One region of the Pararhizobium sp. O133 genome, then DNA from elsewhere that is predicted to be linked to it. Evidence: riboswitches for the same ligand, from Rfam matches in the RefSeq annotation. Region 1 holds a riboswitch; the other holds the start of a gene.

Region 1 (8,724 bases):
CGATGGCAACAACGTGCTGCATTCCTTCGTCGAGGGGTCTGCCCGTTTCGGCTACCAGATGAACATGGCCGTTCCGCTCGGTTCCGAGCCGGACGACAAGATCCTCAACTGGGCCCGCAACAATGGCGGCAATATCAAGCTCTATCATGAGGCTGAACAGGCCGTGGATGGCGCTCATTGCGTGGTCACCGATACCTGGGTCTCCATGAACCAGGAACATCGCGCCCGCGGCCACAATGTCTTCCAGCCTTTCCAGGTCAATGAGGCGCTGATGAAGCGGGCGGACAAGGATGCGTTGTTCATGCACTGCCTGCCAGCCCATCGCGGCGAGGAAGTCACCGACGAGGTCATCGACGGCAGGCAATCCGTCGTCTTCGACGAGGCCGAGAACCGCCTGCACGCCCAGAAGTCGGTCCTTGCCTGGTGCCTCGGCGCCCTGTGAGCAGGCTCGCCCACGCGACTTGAAAACGGCCGGGCGGCACACGATCTATGGACCAGAAAGATGACCGGCGCCGAACACGCGACCGGTCATCGTCGTTGATGACGCCAACCATCCGTTCGCTTCGACCCTGAAGCGACAAGACCGGCCGCCGCTTTTTCCGGATGCACTCTGGACAAACCGGGACGGCACGGGATCAATGAACAGATCGGACATCGCGTCGCTGCGGGGCTCGGCTCCTCGGGCGCATCTGTGGCCGAACACGAAGGAGCAAGATGATGACGGAAACCATGCCGGGCCTCGGCGAATTCGATTTTGCCGGTGACGATCACGTCGTACCGTTTCAGGTTGAAGGCCTTGATGTGCGCGGCCGCGCCGTCCAGCTCGGCCCGATGCTGGATGCCATTCTCGAACGCCACAATTATCCGCTGCCGGTCGCCCGTCTTGTTGCCGAAACAGTCGTGCTGACGGTCCTGCTTGGCACCTCGCTGAAATTCGAAGGCAAGCTGATCGTTCAGACAAAGAGCGACGGCCCGGTCGATCTGGTCGTCGCGGATTTCGCGACGCCGGACCGTGTGCGCGCCTATGCCCGTTACAGCGAGGAAGCCTTGGCGGTTGCAGTCAATAACGGCCAGACCCAGCCGCAAGAGCTGCTGGGGGAGGGCGTTCTGGCCTTTACCATCGATCAGGGCGCCCATATGCAACGCTACCAGGGCATCGTGCCGCTAGATGGTGCGAGCCTGGAGGAGATCGCCGGCGTCTATTTCCGCCAGTCGGAACAGATCCCGACCAAGGTGCGCCTCGGCGTTGCCGAATTGCTCGACCGCGATGAAAACGGCAAGCCGCGTCATCGCTGGCGGGCTGGCGGCATGGTGGCGCAGTTCCTGCCCGACGCGCCGGAGCGCATGCGCCAGCGCGACCTGCATGGAGGTGACGGCGACACGACGGATGCGGATGGCGATTTCGAAGTCGACGATCTCTGGGGTGAAGCCAGCGTCATGGTCCAGACCATCGATGCCGACGAACTGACCGATCCAACCGTCGGGACCGAGCGTTTGCTCTACCGGCTGTTCCACGAGCGTGGCGTCAAGGTCTATCCGCCGCAGGCTGTCTACGACAAGTGCAGCTGTTCACGCGAAAAGCTGCGCGACGTGCTGGCGAGCCTCAGCCAGGAGGACATCGAGCATTCGATGGAAGACGGGAAGGTTTCGGTCACCTGCGAATTCTGCTCGACGACCTACCGGTTCGAAGCAACCGAGATCCGGCCACAGTAAAAAGCGGCCATTGGGGCGCTTTATCTTGGATAAGGCGCTTTAATTCAACGTCCGGGTCTGGCCGGGCGAATCCAGCGAGAAGGCGGGGATATCGACTGTGAATTCCTCGCCTTCGGTGGTTTCCATGGAGTAATGGCCAAACATCACGCCGGATGGTGTGTCGAGCGGGCAGCCTGAGGAGTATTCGTAGGTATCGCCTGGGCTGAGAACCGGTTGTTCGCCGATGACGCCCGGCCCGTTGACTTCATCCACCTGGCCGTTTTCATCGGTGATGTGCCAGTAGCGTGTCATCAGCCGCACCGTCTTGCCGGACAGATTGGAGATCAGGATACGGTAGCCCCAGACATAGCGGCTGTCATCCGGATCGGACTGTTCCTCCAGATAATACGGCTCGACCGTTACCTCGATATCGCGAGTGAGCGCGCGGTACATATGCAAACCCTTTTCAAGTCTATAGGCGATACTCTACAGCAAGATGGTTTCTTCAAGAATAACGGATAGGGTAAACTGTAAGGATACGAAACAGCATGCTCGACGGCCTTATCAGGAAGCAGTTGGATCCTTGGCTTGACCGTGGCGGGCGTGCTCTGGCGGCCCGTGGCATCGGTGCCAATGCCGTCACTGTCGCCGGTTTCCTGCTTGGGCTCGCGGCAGCCTTCGCCATCATAGTCGACAAATTGATGCCGGCTTTTATTCTAATCGCCGCCAGCCGGATCTGCGACGGTTTGGATGGGGCGGTTGCGCGCGCCACGGCAAAGACCGATTTCGGCGGCTTCCTCGATATCGTCCTCGACTTCGCCTTCTACGGCCTCATCCCCTTTGCCTTCATCCTTTCAGATCCGTACGAGAACGGCGTTGCCGGCGGCTTGCTGCTTCTCGCCTTCTACATCAACGGCGCGAGCTTCCTCGCCTTTGCCGTCATGGCCGAGAGGCGCGGGCTGACGACGGATGTGCGCGGCGCGAAATCACTCTATTTCACCACCGGCCTTGCCGAAGCGACCGAAACGATCGCCGTCTTCCTCGCTTTCTGCCTCTTCCCATACTGGTTTCCCGAGATCGCCGTCCTCTTCGCGCTTGTCTGTTTCTACACGACGCTGTCGCGGCTGATGCTGGCTCGTGCCAGCTTCAGGACATAGAAAACGCCCGCATCCGGCAGGACACGGGCGTCTTGAACGATCTGGGAATGATTAGGCCTGGACGGATTTCAGTGCCCGGGCAAAATCTTCTATCAGGTCTTCGCTGTCCTCGATCCCCGCCGAGAAGCGCACGGTGCCGGGCGAAATGCCCAGTTCGTTGCGTGCCTCTTCGGAAAGGTTCTTGTGCGTCGTCGTCGCCGGATGGGTGATCAGGCTCTTGGAATCACCGAGATTGTTGGAGATCAGGACGGTCTCGAGCGCGTTCTGCAGCTTGAAGGCCGCTTCCTTGCCGCCCTTCAGATCGAAACAGACCAGCGTCGAGCCGCCCTTCATCTGCCGGGCGATGATATCGGCCTGCGGATGGTCCTTGCGGCCGGGATAGACGACCTTGGCGACCTGGTTCTGCTCGGCGAGGAAATCGGCCACGCGCGACGCATTCTCGCTCTGCTGGCGCACCCTGAGCGGCAGCGTCTCGATGCCCTTCAGCAGCGTCCAGGCATTGAACGGCGACAGGGCCGGGCCGGTGTGGCGGAAGTAATCGTGCAGGTGCTCGTTGATCCATTCCTTGTCGGAAAGGATGACGCCGCCAAGGCAGCGACCCTGTCCGTCAATATGCTTGGTCGCGGAATAGACGACGATATGGGCGCCAAGCTCCAGCGGCTTCTGCAACAGCGGCGTTGCAAAGACATTGTCGACGATGACCTTGGCGCCGATCTGGTTGGCGATCTCGGCGACGCCGGCGATATCGACCACTTCCAGCGTCGGGTTGGTCGGGCTTTCGAGGAAGAACACCTTGGTGTTCGGCTTGACCGCCTTTTCCCAGTTCTCCAGGAAACGCCCGTCGATCAGCGTGAATTCGATGCCGTATTTCGGCGCCAGGGTTTCCACCACCCAGCGGCAGGAGCCGAACAAAGCACGGGCCGCGACGATATGATCGCCGGCCTTCAGCTGGCAGAGGATCGCAGCCGAAACCGCGGCCATGCCGGATGCCGTGGCGCGCGCATCCTCGGCGCCTTCCAGCATGCACATGCGCTGTTCGAACATGTCGTTGGTCGGGCTGCCGTAGCGGGCGTAGATGAAGCCGTCGGTCTCGCCCTTGAAGCGCGCTTCGGCGGCTTCCGAGCTGTCGTAGACGAAGCCCTGCGTCATGAAGATGGCTTCGGAGGTTTCACCATGATTGGAACGGGTCGTGCCACCATGAACGAGCTGTGTCGCGGGGCGCCAGGTTTTGCTCATTATCGTCTCTTTCAACACAAAAAAACCGGCCGCGAAAAAGCAAGCCGGTTTCAAACCCGGCCTTTTTAGCTACTTGTTTAACGTGGCTGCAAGCCGACCGGCCAAATCACCACGGGATAAGTCAGTATTTACTGATTAGCCGTGCTTGCGTCAATTCCCGCGAGCGAGAAGATATGTCACAGGGACAATTTGGGTTATGACGTGCCGTTTGCGGCAAAGAGGACGATGAGATGACCAGGGCGACGGGCATTCTAGCCGATCGCGCCATCGCGGCGCTGTTTGACGAAGGACGGCTGAAAAGCGAAGCCAAGCTGGATATCGACCAGATCCAGCCGGCAAGCCTCGACCTACGCCTGGGCTCGAAAGCTTTTCGCGTGCGCGCCAGCTTCATGCCGGGTCCCGGTCATCTGGTCGCCGACAAGCTGGACCGGCTGAAACTGCATGTCATCGACTTGTCGGAAGGGGCGGTGCTGGAGACCGGCTGCGTCTATATCGTGCCGCTGATGGAAAGCCTCGACCTGCCGGCCGGGATGTCGGCCTCCGCCAATCCGAAGAGTTCGACCGGCCGCCTCGATATCTTCACCCGCGTCATCACCGATCGTGCCCAGGAATTCGACAAGATCCCCGCCGGCTATGCCGGCCCGCTTTATCTCGAGATCAGCCCGCGCACCTTCCCGGTCATCGTCCGGCGCGGCTCGCGCCTGTCACAGATCCGCTTCCGCATCGGCCACGCGCTGCTCACAGAGGCCGAAGTCATGGCGCTGCATGAAAGCGATGTTCTGGTCGCCAGCGAAACGCCGAATGTCTCGGGGGCGGGGATTGCCTTGTCGATCGATCTCAAGGGCACCGGCGACGACGGCCTGATCGGCTATCGCGGCAAGCATCACACAGCTGTCGTCGACGTCGACAAGAAGGCCGTGCATGGCATCTACGATTTCTGGGAGCCGCTCTACAGCCGTGGCCGCGACGAGTTGATCCTTGATCCCGATGAATTCTACATCCTCGTCTCGCGCGAAGCCGTGCACGTGCCGCCGCTCTACGCCGCCGAGATGACGCCATTCGATCCGCTGGTCGGCGAGTTCCGCGTCCATTATGCCGGCTTCTTCGATCCCGGCTTCGGCCATGTCTCGGCCGGCGGCAAGGGCAGCCGCGCCGTGCTCGAGGTCCGCAGCCACGAGGTCCCCTTCATCCTCGAACACGGCCAGATTGTCGGCCGGCTGGTCTATGAGCATATGATGGAGCGGCCGCAGGGCCTCTACGGCCTCGGCCTCGGCTCGAACTACCAGGCGCAGGGCCTCAAACTGTCCAAGCATTTCCGCTCGGAATAGCCGGCGCGGCATCCTCTTGGGTTCGGTTTTCTCAACGCAACGCCTTGACAGGTAGCCGCGCTTGGTGAAAACCTCACAGCCGTTGCGGGTATGATGTAGTGGTAGCTTGTCAGCTTCCCAAGCTGATCGTGCGGGTTCGATTCCCGCTACCCGCTCCACCCTCTTTCGGTGCTTGCGCGATTTTCAGCCGTCCGTCGCGGCGGTTTTTATAGGCAGTTTACGCAACGGGAAACGTCGCCTCGCCATGTTCTTGGAAAATTCCGAATACCGGCGCCGGCTGGAAGAAGAGCGTGAGCAACTCAAGAACGTGCTCGCCAACGAGTTCAAGTTCTTCAGCGCCACCAATGATTTTCGCGACGGCATGCTGCCGGGCATTATCTCGCTCATGCGGCGCTACGACAGTATCGAGCGGGTGCTGAAGCGCTATCAGGCCGATGAAGCGCGTCCAGACGTCGAGCCACCCGTGGTGACCGACAAGCCGCCGGTGGAGGGCGATACGCTGCATTTTGTCGGCGACGCGTCTCCTCGCAAATGAGCGAAACGCTTCTAGTGGTCACCCGTGGCGCCGACGGCGACGTGGGGCGTCTTGTTCCAGGAGAACGGGCTGGTCCGCAGTTCCAGCAGCGCCCGCCAGGCAGCCCATGACATGATCAGCCAATAGATGGGCACGAACGCCCAGCGCCAACCGACCGCGCGCTTCTCCCGCTTCGTCATCCGGTTCAGCCCCAGCGCGATGAAGACGGCGTAGCTGCCGAAGATGTTGACGACATCGCAGACGAACAGCCAGAAGGTCAGCCAGTTGTCGACATGGGTTCCGTCCTGAACCATCGCCCAGCCGAGATAGACGAGGAAGCCGAGAATGACCGGGTGGCAGAGCGAGGACAGGAGCATGCCGGCGATCAGCACCTGGAAGACGGAAAAGGCGAGCCAGCCTATTTCCCGGCGCAATTGCGCTGGCCTGCGCATCAGCACCAGCCAGGTCTGCAGCCAGCCTTTGAACCAGCGGGTGCGCTGGCCGAGCCAGATTGGTAGCGTGATTGGCGCTTCCTCGAAAGTCGGCTTGAAGATGACCTGGGATCGATAGCCGAGCCGATGCAGGCGAAGGCCCAGATCGGCATCTTCGGTCATGTTGTAGGGATCCCAGCCGCCGATCTGCTTGAGTTCGGCGGTGCGGAAATGATTGGACGTGCCACCGAGCGGTAGCGGCAGCCGGGTCAGCGACAGCATCGGCAGCAGACCGCGGAACAGGCCGGCATATTCCACCGCAAACAGTGCGCTCAGCCAAGATTGCCGGGCGTTGGTGACGATCAGCGGCGCTTGCAGGCAGATGACGCGTGAAGGGGCGGCGCGGAAGGCGGCATAGGCCTCGCGCAACTGCCCGGGATGCATTCGATCTTCCGCGTCATAGACGGTGACAAAGGCGCCGCGCACACCCGGCAGCGCATAGGTCAGTGCCTTCGGCTTGGTGCGCGGCAGGTGCACCGGCACCCGGACGATCTCGTATTCCGGCGCAAGCCGCATGGCCTCCAGCGCCGCGATAGTCTCCAGGTCATCCTCCTCGCAAACCAGCTTGATATCCAGCCGCGAGCGCGGCCAGTCGATCCGGTTGAGGGCATCGACAAGTTGCTCCGCGACGCTCTTCTCCTTGTAGAGCGCGACCAGCACAGAATAGACCGGTAAGGGCGCCTCCGGTAGTTCCTGTGGGAGGCGCGCCGGTGCTCGTTCCTGCCTGAAGGCGCAACCAAGTGCATAGAACCGGACGAGGAAATTGGCGAGATAGAACAGCGACAGCACGACATGCAGCATCATCAGGCCAAGCATCGGCAGCGTCACGGCCATGACCAGCAGACTGCTCAGCAGGATGCCGGCGTAAAAACCCTGTTTGCCCCAGAAGGTGATGCGGGCGCTGTGAAGCGGTCCGGTCTCGAACAAGGACCGGGTCGTGGTCGAGACCCGGCGGAGCCGCCCTGCCTGCCAGACGGCGGCGCGTACCGCCGATGGTGACGAAGCGGCGAGCGACTGTCTAAGCAGCGGTGTCCGTTCCAGAAGCGCTGCAACGTCCTTGAGGCGGGTCAACGAGGGAACGATGATGGTGACCGGCGGCCTGGAGGGATGGTGCATACGCAGGGTTTCAGGCCGAAGCAACTGGATGTCCAAGCCGGCAATATCCTGTACCCGAACTGGATCAATCTCCGGCAGGAAATCGAGACCGAGCATCTCGGCGAGCGCTTCGAAATAGATGGTCTCTTCGATCTCGCTGGAGGCCAGAAGCTCCGCCTCGACGGTGGTGCCGTGGCTTTGCGCCGCGAGCATGGCTCGGGCGATCAGCGGTTTGCCGATGCCCATCCGCAGAAGCAGGCGGCCTTCTTCCTTCAACGCTGGCGCGAACAGGGCCGGTGCGGCAGCGGGTGTCGAGGACGCGGCCGATGGTTCGTTTACGGTAGCCATTCCGGAATTGTCCGGATATTCTCCGAGACGCATGAAATCCCCGTTGCTGCTTGCGCAGCAATATCCCCTTGTCTGACCCCGGGAACAATCATAATGACACGCGTTTTCCGTGCATCCCTAAAATTTTATGGGATTTTCGCGCTTTGCGTGCTTCTGGTTGCGCCTTTTTCGGCCATATCGCACGCTCAGGACGATGTTCATGACATGCCGCTGCTGTTCGATGCCCGCGAGCGGATCGCCAAGCCGGACCTGAGCGGTCTGGCGCGGTTGCGCTTCCTGACCACGGTCGACTTCCCACCATTCAATTTCATCGATCAATCAGGCCGGCTCTCTGGCTTTCATGTCGATCTCGTTCGCGAGATTTGCCGGGAACTCGACATCGAAGCCAAATGCCAGATCCAGGCGGTAACCTTCGCCGAATTGCAACCGGCGCTGGAAGGCGGACAGGGCGAAGCCGTCGTCGCCGGTATCGGCATCAGCCCGGAATTGCGCCAGCGCTTCGCTTTCTCGCGTGTCTTCATGAAGCTGCCGGCCCGCTTCTCCGCCAACCGGCGGGTAATGGGCAATGCGCTGTCCGTCGCTGAAATCGGCAGCAGACCGGTCGGCGTTGTTGCCGGCACCACGCATGAGGCGATGCTAAAAGCCTTCTTTCCGAAGCTGACCGCGACCTCCTTTCCGGCACGCGAGGCGATGCTTGCCGCACTGAAAGAGGGCAAGATCGCCGCGGCTTTTTCCGACGGCATGCAATTGTCGTTCTGGACTGCCGGCAGCGAGGCGGCCAATTGCTGCACTCTTCTCGATGGCGCCTATTTCTCGCCGCGCTTTCTCGGAGAAGGCCTGGCCATCATGAACCGCAAGGGCGA
Region 2 (8,724 bases), 980 kb from region 1:
GCCTGCCCGGACGGCAGATGGCCGAAAATATCTGTCTGTGTCTGCACGGCCGTTTTCCTCCACTGCCCCGGCGGCAACCTGCGTCATTTCGCTGGGGTCGGCAACCGAAAAGTCATACAATTCACCGCGGCGTTTCCGCTGGCAGTATTTCCTCACCCGTCATTGCCTGAAAGACGCTGCCGGTTGGCTCAAAACGTCTTCTGATAAACGATGAATGGCGTCTTGTCTGCGATCCGATCGTAGAGTTTGCGCGCTGTCGCATTGAAATCCTGGGTCATCCAGTAAACTTCCTCAGCCCGCTCGGCGTTCGCACGCGCATAGACCGCCTCGATCAGAGCCCGACCAATGCCCTGTCCGCGCACTTCCGGATCGGCATAGAGGTCCTGCAAATAGCAGATCGAATGTTCATGCCAGCACGAGCGGTGAAACAGGTAATGCGCAAGGCCGACCGGCTTGCCGTTCAGCACCGCGAGGAAACCCGCATATTCATGCGCCGCCCCGCTCGTGACTCGCGAGAAGGTGAGGGCATGGATGGCTTCCGGCAAGACCGTTTCGTAGAAGGCGAGATAGGCCTTCCACAGACGGTGCCATTCGGTCTCGTCGCTGATCTGGATGGGGCGGATGACAAGATGTGTGCTCACCGTCTGTCCTTCCCGATATCCGCCGGATCATAGGGCGTGGTCTGGTAGATATCGTTGATCCAGTTGCCGAACAGCAGATGTGCGTGGCTGCGCCAGCGGTTCTGCGGCGGCAGGTCCGGGTCGTTGTGCGGGAAATGGTTGTGCGGCATCTTGATCGGCACGCCGGCATCGATGTCGCGGAAATATTCGTCCGACAGCGAGGTCGAGTCATATTCGACATGGTTGAAGACATAGAGCCGGTTGCCCGCCTTCTCGTGCACGAAGCAAACGCCCATCTCCTCGGATTCCATCAGGATTTCAAGCGCGGGCACCTTTTCGATATCGGCGCGGCGCACCTCGGTCCAGCGCGAGACAGGGATCTGGAAATCGTCGGAGAAGCCGGAAAGATAGGGCGAGGATGGATTGAGATTGTGGTGGCGATAGACGCCGAAGGCCTTTTCCCGCAGCGTATGCTTCGGCACGCCGTGGAAATGGTAAATCGCCGCCATTGCGCCCCAGCAGATGTTGAGCGTCGAATGGACATTGGTGTGTGTCCAGTTGAGGATGTCCTGCATTTCGCCCCAATAGGTGACGTCCTCGTATTCCAGCATCTCGACCGGGGCGCCGGTGATGATCAGGCCGTCAAACGTGCGGTGCTTCACCTCTTCCCAGGTTTCGTAGAAGGCCAGCAGGTGTTCTTCCGGCGTGTTCTTGGCCTTGTGACCGCCGAGCCGGATGAGGGAAAACTCGACCTGCAGCGGCGAGGCGCCGACAAGGCGCGCCATCTGCACTTCGGTCTTGATCTTGTTCGGCATGAGGTTGAGCAGCCCGATCTGCAGCGGGCGGATATCCTGACGGATCGCCATGGTTTCGGTCATCACCCGCACGCCCTCTTTGACAAGGGTTTCGAAGGCGGGCAGCGTATCGGGAATCTTGATAGGCATGGACAACACTCGGTCAAACGAACAGGCGGACAAGCCGGAATAAAAAAACCGGCAACGATGAATCGCTACCGGCCCCGCTGCTTGCGCACGCACGGCCCTTTAGCGACTTATTTAACGTGGCTGCAAGCCGGCCGGCCAAATCACCACGAGATGCTTAAATAGCGCCGCTCGACACGAAAATCAATGTCGGTCCGCACGACCTCTTTGCCTGCCGACGCCCCGTTCACGCCGATGTGTAATTCCACGATGAAACTCCAAGTCAGTGGTCCGCGTACTCCCGGTGTCTCAGGAGGACATGCCATGACGAGTCTTGCCTATCAGATCAGCCCGGCGGACTTCCGGCAGCGCCGGATGTTGCAGGTAACGATCGCCGTTCTGGCGCTCCTGCCGGTGTTTGCCGGCCTTTGCGGTGTGGTGACCGGTGCCGGCTTCCTCGGCGTCAAGGCTGGTCCTACCGATCTCGACAGTCATGTTCGATTCCTGTCCGGCCTGTTCCTCGCCTTCGGCGTCGGCTGGTACACATGCATTCCGGCGATCGAAAAAAAGACCGAGCGTATCCGGCTCCTGGCTATTCTGACGTTTTGCGGCGGACTGGCACGGCTCTCGTCGCTGGTCATCGCCGGCGTGCCTTCGATCGGGCATCTGTTGGGGCTCGGAATGGAACTGCTGGTGGTTCCATGCATCGTGCTGTGGCACGGTCGTGTCTCGCGACTCGGTCGTCGATAGGTCACTTCATGCCGGAAAGCCGGCGTAGATTGTCGACCTCATCATCCGTCAGCGCGCGGACGGCCCCCTTCTCCAGATCACCGAGGACGAGGTTGCCGATGGCGACGCGGACAAGCCGCAGGCATGCGATATTCACCGCTTCCAGCATACGCCGGATTTGCCGGTTGCGTCCCTCGTCGAGCTCGATTTCGACCCACGAATTCTTGCCGCCTTCACGCAGCATCCGTGCCGATTTCGCCTTGAGAAACTCGTCGTCTTGCCGGACGCCGCGCATCAGTGCTTCCATCGTATCCTGATCGGCGATATTATCGATCTGCACATGATAGGTCTTGGAGACATGGGTTTCGGGATCGAGCAGGGACTGGGCAAATTCCGTGTCGTTGGTGAAGAGCAGCAGGCCCTCGCTCGCCTTGTCGAGGCGGCCGACCGGCGAGAGGTGGGCGTGGTCCATATTCTTCAGGCAATCGAACACCGTCGGCCGGCCTTCCGGATCGTGGCGGGTGGTCACCAGTCCGCGCGGCTTGTTCAACATCAGGTAGACCGGCTGTTCCGCCACCACCGTCTTGCCATCGACGGCAATCGCGGCATGGGAAAGATCGACCCATGTGCCGGGATCGGTCACCACCCGTCCACCGAGCGTCACGCGACCGGCGGCGATCATCTCCTCCGCTTGCGTGCGCGAACAGAAGCCGAGTTTCGACAGGGCGCGCGGAAGCGTCACCCGCTTGCCGCCCGGGGCTTCGGCCTGTCGCTTGCCGGCGAAATTGCGTCCCTTGCGGACCTGTTTCATCACACTATCCTTCAAGCCACGCGGGACTGTTGACCTGCCGGCCCCCGCCGTTCTAGAGCGAAGCTCAACCCGAGTGCAGTTATCGCCGCATCGTCCGTTCATCAACGGCAATAAGCGAGGCGGCGACCGTTTGGAAGCGAGACCATGGTGAACACAGACGATATTGCGCGTGACCTCGTCACCCTCAGGGACTACTGGCGCTATGCGATTTCCCGTTTCAATGCGGCCGAGCTGAGCTATGGCCATGGCACCACGACGGCGGTCGACGATGCGGCCTTCCTGTTGCTCGACAGCCTCGACCTGCCGATCGATACGCTCGATCCCTTTCTCGATGCCCGCCTGCTCACGACCGAACGCCAGCTGCTGGCCGAGCGGATCGAAGCGCGCGTCTCCACCCGCAAGCCGACGTCCTACATTACCGGCCATGCCTATATCCAGGGCATCCGCTTCCATGTCGACGAACGGGTGATCGTGCCGCGCTCGCATATCGGCGAAATCCTGTTCAACGAATATGCCGGCGATATGGGCTCGTCCTTCCTGCCCGATCCCCTGAGCATCGAAAGCGCGGTGGATATCTGCACCGGCTCTGGCTGTCTGGCGATCCTCGCCGCGAAATTCTTTCCCGGGGCCACTGTCGATGCGGTCGATTTGTCGCCCGACGCGCTGGACGTGGCGAAGATCAATGTCTCCGAGCATGAGGTCGAAGATCAGGTGACCCTGCATGAGGGCGATCTTTTCACGCCGCTCGAGGGCCGCAAGTACGACCTGATCATCACCAACCCGCCCTATGTCGATCACGTGGCGATGGACGCCTATCCGGCCGAATTCCGCGCCGAACCGGCCATGGCGCATGACGGCGGTGTGGATGGCCTCGATCTCGTCCGCGAAATCCTGGCAAAGGCGGCCAATCACCTCAATCCCGGCGGCGGCATGATCTGCGAGATCGGCACCGGCCGCGAAATCCTCGAGGCGGAGTTTCCCGATCTGGAATTCCTCTGGCTGCAGACCGCGGAAGAGGAAGAGTCGGTGTTTTGGATCTCGGCGGAATCGCTCGGCGTGGAGGTTTAATTTCTCGCTTTCAGCACGTCGGCAAGCACGTCGAATACCTTTGTATCAAGGCATTGCGAGACGTTGAAACGCATGAAGCCTGTCGCGGCCTGTGACAGGCTGAAGGCATTCCCCGGCGCCATGACGATACGCCTCTTGATCGAGGCATGGGCGACAGCGGTCGCGTCGATCCCCTCGGGAAGACGGCACCACAGAAACATCCCTGCCTGCGGCTCGATCCATGGCGTGACGCCGAGCGGCTTCAGTTTGCCGGCGACCTCGGCCCTTGCCTGCGCGAGTCTCGCCCTCAGAGCCTCGACATGCTTCCGGTATCCGCCGTCGCTGAGCACGTTCAGCACCAGTTCTGCATCCAGGCGTGCACCACCAAACGAGGTGGCGATCTTCAGGTCGGTCAAACCCTCGATCCATTGCGGCCGGGCGGCGATGAATCCGCAGCGCGCCGATGCCGAGAGCGTCTTGGAAAAACTGCCGATCAGGATGACTCGTTCCAGACCATCGAAGGCCGACAGGCGCGGGGCAGGCATGTGCTCGAAATCGGCGAAGATATCGTCCTCGACAATGGTGAGATCGAACTGTTCGGCAATCTTCAGGACACGGTGGGCAACGACGGGGGACAGCGTTGCGCCCGTCGGATTATGGATGCCGGCATTGGTGATGTAGAGCCGCGGCCGATGCGTGGCGACGATTTGTGCGAACATTTCGATGTCGGGGCCAACAGGCGTATAGGGCACGGCGACCAGGTTTGCCCGGTGGGCGCGCAGCAGGGCATGGAAATTGAAATAACAGGGATCATCGACCAGCACGGTGTCGCCGGGTTCCAGCAGGAAGCGGCAAAGAAGATCGATCGCCTGCGTGCCCGAATCCGTCAGCATGATCTGGTCCGGTGATGCTTCGATGCTGCGCTCGGCAAACCGCCGGGCAAGAAGTTGCCTCAAGGCCGGCAGGCCCAGCGGCGTGCCATAGTCGGCAAGGCTGGAGGCAGTGCCGCGCGACAGGTTTCTCAACGCCCGGCGAATGCTGTCCTCGGGCAGCCAGGACGGCGGAAGCCAGCCGCATCCGGGCTTGAGATCTCCCTCGCTCGCCTCCAGCGATTGGCGCGAGATCCAGAACGGATCGACGGCGCGATCAAGCTTCGGCCCTGTTTCCGACAGCGCGAAGGGGGCGATCTGGTTGGCGACGTAGAAGCCGGAGCCCGCCCGCGATACGATCGCCCCTTCCGCCACGAGCCGTTCATAGGCATCGACCACCGTCGAGATCGAGACTTTCAGCGTCGTCGCCAGCGAGCGGACGGATGGCAGCTTGGCGCCCGGTGTCAGGCTGCGTCCGGCGATGCGCTGCCGGATCGTGTCCATCACCATCACGACGCGGGTGCGTCCCTTGTTTTCATCGCTCATCTGTATTGCCATATGATCCATAACAGTTTTGCCAAACTGTATCAGTCTGTCGCTGGCGGGAACAGTGCTTGCGGAGGATAAGGAAGTCATCGAAGCAGGGGAATGACAGATGGATCGATCGACGGCCGGATGGCTCAACGGATTTATGGGCGTGCTGATCTTCAGCGGCTCGCTTCCGGCTACGCGCGTTGCCGTGATGGATTTCGATCCGGTGTTCCTCACCGTGGCACGGGCGGTGATCGCCGGCATCATCGGCTTGCTGCTTCTGGTTCTCCTGAAACAGAAGCGGCCGGCGGGCCGGGAGATCGTGTCGCTTCTAGTCGTGGCCGGTGGCGTCGTGGTCGGCTTTCCCTTGCTGACGGCGCTGGCGCTGCAGCATGTGACCTCGGCCCATTCCATCGTCTTCATCGGCTTGTTGCCGCTTGCCACCGCCACTTTCGGGGTCATCCGGGGCGGGGAACGTCCCAAGCCCGCCTTCTGGTTCTTTTCCATTCTTGGCAGCGTCCTTGTCGCAGGCTTTGCGGCGACGCGCGACCTGAATGCCTCGCCGGTCGGCGATCTGCTGATGCTGGCGGCGGTTATTGTCTGCGGTCTCGGTTATGCCGAGGGCGGCAGGCTGTCGCGCACGATCGGCGGCTGGCAGGTGATCTGCTGGGCGCTGGTCCTGTCGCTGCCGCTGATGATCGTGGTCACCTTCGCCCTGATGCCGCCGAGCTTTGCCAATATTGGAATGCCGGCTTTCGTCAGCCTGGGTTACGTTTCGCTGTTCAGCATGCTCATCGGCTTCGTCTTCTGGTATCGCGGCCTGTCGCAGGGCGGCATCGCCGCCGTCGGCCAGTTGCAGCTCCTGCAGCCTTTTTTCGGCCTCGCCCTCGCCGCCACGCTGCTGCACGAGAAGGTGACGTGGAGCATGCTCGCGGTCACCGTCGCCGTCATCCTCTGCGTGGCCGGCGCGCGGCGATTTGCGCGGTAATATAACGACAAAGCCCCCCGCCGTGGCTGGAGAACGGCGGGGGGCTTGTCATGCGTGTTTCGTTTACAACAGGAAATCCGAGCTGGAGACGCTGGTGATGCCGATCAGGTCGATGCGGAAATCGGCCGTGCCGTCGCCGTTGATGTCGCCGTAAACGGTCATGTTGCCGTTGGTCTTGCTCGTCCACAGGGTGCCGTCGTCAGCGGTCGCCGGTTTGGCGGCGGTGAAGGTGAAGGCGTTGTTGCCGGAAACCTGGCTGCTGGCGTCGATCGAGGACAGGTCGATCTTGTCGAGACCGCGTTCCAAGTCCTTGATCGTGTCCCAGCCGGTCATCGCGCTGTCGGAGACGGATTTGAATTTGAACGTGTCGGCCCCGGTGCCGCCCCAAAGGCTGTCGCCAAGTGCTCCGCCGATCAGCGTGTCGTTGCCGGCGTCACCGTGCAGCGCGTCGATGTCGAGGCCACCGTCGAGCTTGTCGTTACCGTCGCCACCCCAGAGCACGTCGATGCCGACGCCGCCATTGACGAAGTCGTTGCCGGCGCCGCCATGGAGGTCGTCATAGCCGCTTTCGCCGTTGATGATGTCGCCGCCGGCGCCGCCGTCGACCCGGTCGTTGCCGGTGCCGCCCCAGATGAAATCGATGCCGTCATTGCCCCAGAGGGCGTCGTCGCCGTTTTCGCCATAGAGCATGTCGTCGCCATTGCCGCCGGAAATGCCGTCATTGCCGTCGCCGCCATGCAGCGTGTCATTGCCGTTGATGCCGAAGATCGTGTCGTTGCCGGCCATGCCGTCGATATAGTTGTTGCCTTCGCCGCCGGAGAGGCTGTTGTCATAGGCGTTGCCGTAACCGATCTGGTCGCCGGTGCCGCCGAGCGAGAGGTTTTCGATATAGCTGCCGATCGTGTAGCTGGCCACTTTCGAGATGACCCGGTCGCTGCCGCCGCCGCCATATTCGATGGCCTTGTCCGACAGGGTGTCGATCACGAACGTGTCGTTGCCCATGCCGCCCCACATCGTGTCGGCGCCCGAGCCGCCATCGATGATGTCGCTGCCGTCGCCGCCGTCGATGCGGTCGGCGTCGCGGCCGCCGTTGAGGTTGTCGTTGCCGGTGCCGCCATAGAGATTGTCCTTGCCGTCGTCGCCGAAGAGCGTGTCGCTGCCAGAATCGCCGTGCAGGTTGTCGTGGCCATCCTTGCCGCTGATATAGTCGTTGCCGGCCGCACCTCGGAAGGTCTCGTCGCGGCCGGCGCCGGTCATGCGGTTGTTCAGTTCATTGCCCTTCAGCTCGCCGCCGCCATCCGGCGTTTCGAAATCGACGAGCGTCAACGTGGTCTCCTCGTAGACGTGACCGTCCACCTCCAGGTTCTCGACATTGGCGCCCAGCGTGTAATCGACGCCGAGCACGACGCGCACGGTGTCGGTGCCGCCATTGGCATCCTCGTGGACGATGTTGATGGAATCGCCGCCGAGGTTGAGATAACGGTCGTCGCCGGCGCCACCATGGAGATCCATGGTGAAGTTGTCATCGACATCGTCGACGACGAACGTGTCGTTGCCCTCGCCGCCATAGGCCTTGCCGCCGCCGTTGAGAACGAACGTGTCGTTGCCGTCCTCGCCGTAGAGTTTGGCGTTGGTGTCGGAATAGTTCTGAATGATGTCGTCGCCGGTCCCGGCATAGACGATGCCCTCTCCGTCCCGGAGGATATGGGCATAGTTGCCGATCTGGATCTCGTCATTGCCGGCGCCGCCATAGATCATGTCATAGCCGTCGCCCGATTTGAGGATGTCGTTGCCTGTGCCGCCGAAGATGTAGTCGTCGCCGTCACCGGTGGTGATCGTGTCGTTGCCGCCTTCGCCTTCGATATAATAGTTGTCGTCGTCGGGCGCCGCCCACTTGTTGTTGCCGGCGCCAAGCTTGATCTGAAACTGTCCCATTTTAATCTCCATCCCTTTGTTTGGAAAATCCACATGCCGGTTCGTCCGGCTGGAATGGGAGGGTTATCGTTCGTTTCTGTTTCAGTATGAGTTCGTTTGGCCGGCGAAATTGTTTCAATTGTTTCAGTCGTGCGGCGGAAATGGGATTTTTAATTGCTTTCCGCGTGCGGAGCAGGGGATTACGCTTCGTTTGAAAGAATCGGCCAGGCTCCGCACGAAGGTATTGGCTGGCGACCTTGAAGGTGTTTGGGACGTGCGGTTTCGCCTTCCTCTC

Evidence for each region. A riboswitch is a leader RNA that binds a small molecule or an ion and turns the genes downstream of it on or off. The one in region 1 is predicted to bind S-adenosylmethionine.
Region 2: it holds a riboswitch for S-adenosylmethionine, as region 1 does, so the genes downstream of both, metA (homoserine O-acetyltransferase MetA) here and ACST81_RS21360 (O-succinylhomoserine sulfhydrylase) in region 1, are expected to answer to the same signal.

What each region holds. Positions count from the first base shown of each region.
Region 1 is NZ_CP196426.1:4,394,847-4,403,570, reverse strand. It holds gene argF (ornithine carbamoyltransferase) at 1-442, shown strand, start outside; gene ACST81_RS21375 (Hsp33 family molecular chaperone) at 718-1,713, shown strand; gene apaG (Co2+/Mg2+ efflux protein ApaG) at 1,753-2,145, opposite strand; gene ACST81_RS21365 (CDP-alcohol phosphatidyltransferase family protein) at 2,241-2,849, shown strand; gene ACST81_RS21360 (O-succinylhomoserine sulfhydrylase) at 2,901-4,085, opposite strand; SAM riboswitch at 4,130-4,208, opposite strand; gene ACST81_RS21355 (2'-deoxycytidine 5'-triphosphate deaminase) at 4,316-5,413, shown strand; tRNA gene ACST81_RS21350 (tRNA-Gly) at 5,498-5,571, shown strand; gene ACST81_RS21345 (hypothetical protein) at 5,586-5,948, shown strand; gene ACST81_RS21340 (glycosyltransferase family 2 protein) at 5,960-7,861, opposite strand; gene ACST81_RS21335 (transporter substrate-binding domain-containing protein) at 7,955-8,724, shown strand, end outside.
Region 2 is NZ_CP196426.1:748,469-757,192, forward strand. It holds gene ACST81_RS03535 (aldose epimerase family protein) at 1-47, opposite strand, end outside; gene ACST81_RS03540 (GNAT family N-acetyltransferase) at 189-641, opposite strand; gene metA (homoserine O-acetyltransferase MetA) at 638-1,564, opposite strand; SAM riboswitch at 1,644-1,721, opposite strand; gene ACST81_RS03550 (DUF4345 domain-containing protein) at 1,865-2,290, shown strand; gene ACST81_RS03555 (pseudouridine synthase) at 2,292-3,080, opposite strand; gene prmB (50S ribosomal protein L3 N(5)-glutamine methyltransferase) at 3,225-4,148, shown strand; gene ACST81_RS03565 (PLP-dependent aminotransferase family protein) at 4,145-5,563, opposite strand; gene ACST81_RS03570 (DMT family transporter) at 5,652-6,515, shown strand; gene ACST81_RS03575 (calcium-binding protein) at 6,579-8,450, opposite strand.